2 regions of the Pseudogemmobacter sonorensis genome follow, and region 1 is predicted to be linked to the other one. Evidence: riboswitches for the same ligand, from Rfam matches in the RefSeq annotation. Region 1 holds a riboswitch; the other holds the start of a gene.

Region 1 (2,196 bases):
CGCTACCGCGCCAGCGCGGCTTGCCATTCGGCCAATGCCCCGGCGCGGATCGCGGCCGCCTCGTCGGCGGAAAGCAAGAGCGAGATTTCGGGCCGCGCGGTCTCGAACCCCTCTGACAGTTCGACCGGCGAGGCGGGATACATCCAGTTGGTCTCTGGCAGGACCGACTGGAAGGCGTGGTCCTGCGTGAAGGCCAGGAAGGCGCGGGCCAGATCGGTCTGGTCCGACCCGGCAAGGATGCCGCTCACCTCGACCTGAAGGTAATGCCCTTCATCGAAGGGGGCCCAGTCCTTGCTGTCGTCCGCTTCGGCGATGCGGTGATAGGCGGGCGAGGTGGTGTAGGACAGCACCATATCCGCCTCGCCCTCAAGGAAGAGGCCGTAGGATTCCGACCAGCCCGGCGTGACCGTCAGGATATTGTCGGACAGCGCCGCCCAGATCTCGGGCGCGCGGTCGCCGTAGGCCGCCTTCACCCACATCAGCAGGCCCAGCCCGGGCGTGGAAGAGCGCGGATCCTGAATCACGATCTTCAGATCCGACGCCGCCAGCGCCTCGAACGAGCGCGGCGGCTCGGGAAGAAGCCCACGGTCGTGGTTGAAGGCGAACCAGCCCCAGTCATAGGGCAGGAACAGAGGGTCGTCGAATGTGATTGGCAGCGCCGCCGCCGCAGGCTGGCCATGCGGCGCGAAAAGCCCGCTGGCCGCCGCCTGGGCGGTCAGGTTCGTGTCGAGGCCAAGCACCACGTCCACATCGCTCGACGCGCCTTCAAGCTGAAGCCGCGCCAGAAGCGCCGCGCCATCCCCGCCCGAGACGAAGCGCAGGTCGCAGCCGCAGAGATCCTCGAAAGCGACCTCGACGAAGGGGCCCGGGCCCCATTCCGAATTGAAACTGTCATAGGTCATGACGGTCAGCACAGGCAGTTCCGCCGCCGCCGGAAGGGCAAGGCAGGACAGAAGCGCCGCAAGGGAAAGCCGCATGGAAGCATCCTTTCGTTGCGACGGACGGCCGGGCTCGGGACGCGTTTTCCGATGCACCTTCCCTCCGCCGGTATCAGCCGGTTCAGGTTCGACGGGTCCGCTTTCGCATCTCAGCCCCATCCGAAGACAGGGCACCCCGAGGTGGTGCCGACCATAGGGCAGAGGGCCGCGCGGACGCAAGGGGGCGCAACCCCGTGGCCGATACGCCGCGGGCAGGGGCGCCCGCCGCGCCGGGCCCCGGGCCGAAGGCCCCCGCGCGCGCCCAGGGGGGCCCGGAACGCGAAGGGGCGCGGTTTCCCGCGCCCCTCTCCCCTTGCCCTCGTTCCCGCGTCAATGCCGCGCGGGATGCTCGTCCCCCGGCTCGCCCGGCAGGGTCCCATGCGCGGGCTGGCCGCGCGTCTTCCACAGCGAGACCATCACCCCGACGGTGAGGATCACGAAGGTCAGCCCAAGCGAGACGCTGGCCGGGAACTTCTCCCACCCCATCAGATCGACGATGAACACCTTCGAGCCGATGAAGATCAGCAGCACCGCCAGCGCATATTTCAGATAGGTGAAACGGTGCAGGATCGCCGCCAGCGCGAAATAAAGCGCGCGCAGGCCCAGGATCGCGAAGATGTTCGAGGTGAAGACGATATAGGGATCCGAGGTCAACGCGAAGACCGCGGGCACCGAATCCACCGCGAAGATCACGTCGGCGATCTCGACCATGATCAGCGCCAGCAAAAGAGGCGTGGCGAACAGCTTCAGCTTTCCGGTCCTGGGATCGGGCTCGCGCACGACGAAGTTATGGCCGCGCAGATCGTCGGTCACCCGCAGGCGCTTGCGCAGGAACTTCAGCAGCGGGTTGTTGGCGATGTCTGGCTCGTCGTCGCTCTTGCTGAACAGCATCTTGATCCCGGTGAAGATCAGGAAGGCCGCAAAGATATAAAGCACCCAATGATAGCTGTTCACCAGCGCCGCGCCGAAGCCGATCATCAGGCCGCGCAGCAAGATCACGCCCAGAATCCCCCAGAACAGGGCCCGGTGCTGGTATTTGCGCGGGATGGCGAAAAAGCCGAAGATCATCGCGATGACGAAGACATTGTCCATCGCCAGAGATTTCTCGACCACGAAGGCGGTCAGATAGAGCTTGGCCTCGTCGGCGCCGATCTGCCACCAGATGAAGCCTGCGTAAAGCACCCCCAGCGTGATGTAGAAGGCCGACAGCTTCAGGCTT
Region 2 (2,196 bases), on a different contig from region 1:
CGCCAGATCGCGCCGGATCTCCCAGGCCGGGGTCAGGGCCTCGGCGCCGAAAGCCTCGGTGTAATTGTCGGCGGTGAAACGGTCGGAATCGCGGCCATTGGCCTCATGGATGGCGCGGCGGACGAAATTCCCGCCCGAACCGCCCTTGTCGGGGCGGTTGTAGATGAACTGGCCAGGATTGGCCTTGGTCAAGGCGGTCAGCTTTTCCCTGCTTTTCGGCGCATCCTCGGGCGAAAGCCGGATGGCGTCATAGGCCAGAAGCACCTGACTGCCGCGCCAGGGCAGCGAATAGGGCGTCTCGACCGCATCGGGATTGACGCGCGACCAGTTTTCCAGCCCGGCCTCGGCCATGTTGACCCAAAGCCCGGCCTCGATGGTGCCCTCAAGCTCATGGGGGCGGAAGGCCTCGAACATCTCGGCCCGCGGATCGGCGCCCGAGGCCAGCGCGGCCAGGGCGCGGTCGCCGATCCGCAGCCCGGCATTGTCCCCGGCATCGACCACCCGCAGCGTGACGCCCGGCCCGGTCGCAGCGAAGCGGGGCACGACCACATTGGCCCAGAAATCCGTGACGTTCGAATCCGAACTGGAATGGACGTAGAGCACGCCGTCCCGCGCCAGCGCGACACGGGGCAGTGCAAGGCCGACGGCGCCAAGCGCGGCCGGGCGAAGAAGAAAGGAGCGACGATCCATGAGTCGTGACCTTTCGGGTTGACCGGCGATGGCCGCTTTTCGCGCGCGGCTGCGACAGCGGCGAGACAAAACCGCAAAGGTTTGCTGACAACGTGTGCAAGCCCCCCGGCCAAGCCCCCAAGCCCCCCCCCGGGCCAAGGGTTTTGAAGCCCCTTGCCGCGCCATGCTTTTCGCTTTAGCCTCGTCCCCGATTACTCGTTGGGGTGTCCCGGGCGACCGGGGCTGAGAGGCGTCAGCCAACCCATCGAACCTGATCCGGTTCATACCGGCGGAGGGAACGGGTAGCTTGCAAGGGCCGGTCGCGCGCGCGTGTCTTCGAACGCGCCCGTTCCGTGCAATGCGCCCCCGATCCGTCGATCGTTCATGGGGGCGGCGTGACTTCAATCGCATTGACCATCGCGGGATCCGACAGCGGCGGCGGCGCCGGGATCCAGGCCGATCTGAAGACCTTCGCCGCGCTTGGCTGCTATGGCGCCAGCGTCCTGACCGCCGTGACCGCGCAGAACACCCGCGCCGTGACGGCGGTCGAGGTGCTGGCGCCCGGGATCATCACCGCACAGATCGAAGCGGTTTTCGACGATCTCGCCGTGGGCGCGGTCAAGATCGGCATGCTGGGCGACCCCGGGGTGATCCGGGCGGTGGCTGAAAGCCTGCGCCCGATCCTGCGCGACCGGGCGCTGCCGGTGGTGCTCGATCCGGTGATGGTGGCGAAATCGGGCGACCGGCTGCTCGATGCCGAGGCGATCGCCGCGCTGAAATCCGAACTCCTGCCGCTCGCGACCGTGCTGACCCCCAATCTGCCGGAGGCGGCGGAACTGCTGGGCCAGACCGCCGCCCGGGATCTGCCGCAGCAAGAGGCGCAGGGGCGGGCGCTCGGCGCGCTCGGCCCGGCCTGGGTGCTGATGAAGGGCGGGCATGCGGCCGGGCCGGTCTGCACCGACCTTCTCGTCGGGCCCGAGCGGCATGTCCTGACCGCCCCCCGCATCGCGACCGAAAACACCCATGGCACCGGCTGCACCCTTTCGGCCGCCATCGCCGCCGGGCTGGCCCGGGGCGGCACTGTGCCGCAGGCGGTCGCGCGGGCGCATCGCTATCTGCAAGGCGCCATCGCCGCCGCCGACCGGCTGAAGGTCGGATCCGGCCACGGGCCCGTGCATCACTTCCACGCCCTGCCCGGGGTGGCGCCATGACCATCCGCATTCTTGGCGCGGGCGTGATGGGCCTGGCCCTTGCCACCGAACTGACCGCGCGCGGCCAACAGGTCGAACTGGTCGACCCCCGGCCAGTGCCCGGGCCGCATGGCTGTTCGTGGTGGGCGGGCGGCATGCTCGCGCCCCATTGCGAGGCCGAATCCGCCGAGGAGCCGGTCGAGCGGCTTGGCCTGCAGGCCATCGACTGGTGGGACCGTCATGCCGGAGGGGTGACGCGCCGGGGCACCCTTGTCCTCGCCCTGTCACGCGACCGGGCGGAACTGGCCCGGTTCGCGCGCCGCAGCCGGGGGCACCG

Evidence for each region. Region 1 has a riboswitch for thiamine pyrophosphate ahead of ABNX41_RS06735 (thiamine ABC transporter substrate-binding protein). Riboswitches for the same ligand answer to the same signal wherever they lie in the genome.
Region 2: another riboswitch for thiamine pyrophosphate. It lies ahead of thiD (bifunctional hydroxymethylpyrimidine kinase/phosphomethylpyrimidine kinase); the one in region 1 lies ahead of ABNX41_RS06735 (thiamine ABC transporter substrate-binding protein).

The regions. Positions count from the first base shown of each region.
Region 1 covers NZ_JBEFZE010000006.1:72,060-74,255, reverse strand. The annotation lists gene ABNX41_RS06740 (ABC transporter permease family protein) at 1-27, opposite strand, end outside; gene ABNX41_RS06735 (thiamine ABC transporter substrate-binding protein) at 3-977, opposite strand; TPP riboswitch at 1,020-1,126, opposite strand; gene ABNX41_RS06730 (TerC family protein) at 1,308-2,196, opposite strand, start outside.
Region 2 covers NZ_JBEFZE010000002.1:113,676-115,871, reverse strand. The annotation lists gene ABNX41_RS02130 (extracellular solute-binding protein) at 1-690, opposite strand, end outside; TPP riboswitch at 880-984, shown strand; gene thiD (bifunctional hydroxymethylpyrimidine kinase/phosphomethylpyrimidine kinase) at 1,065-1,880, shown strand; gene ABNX41_RS02120 (FAD-dependent oxidoreductase) at 1,877-2,196, shown strand, end outside.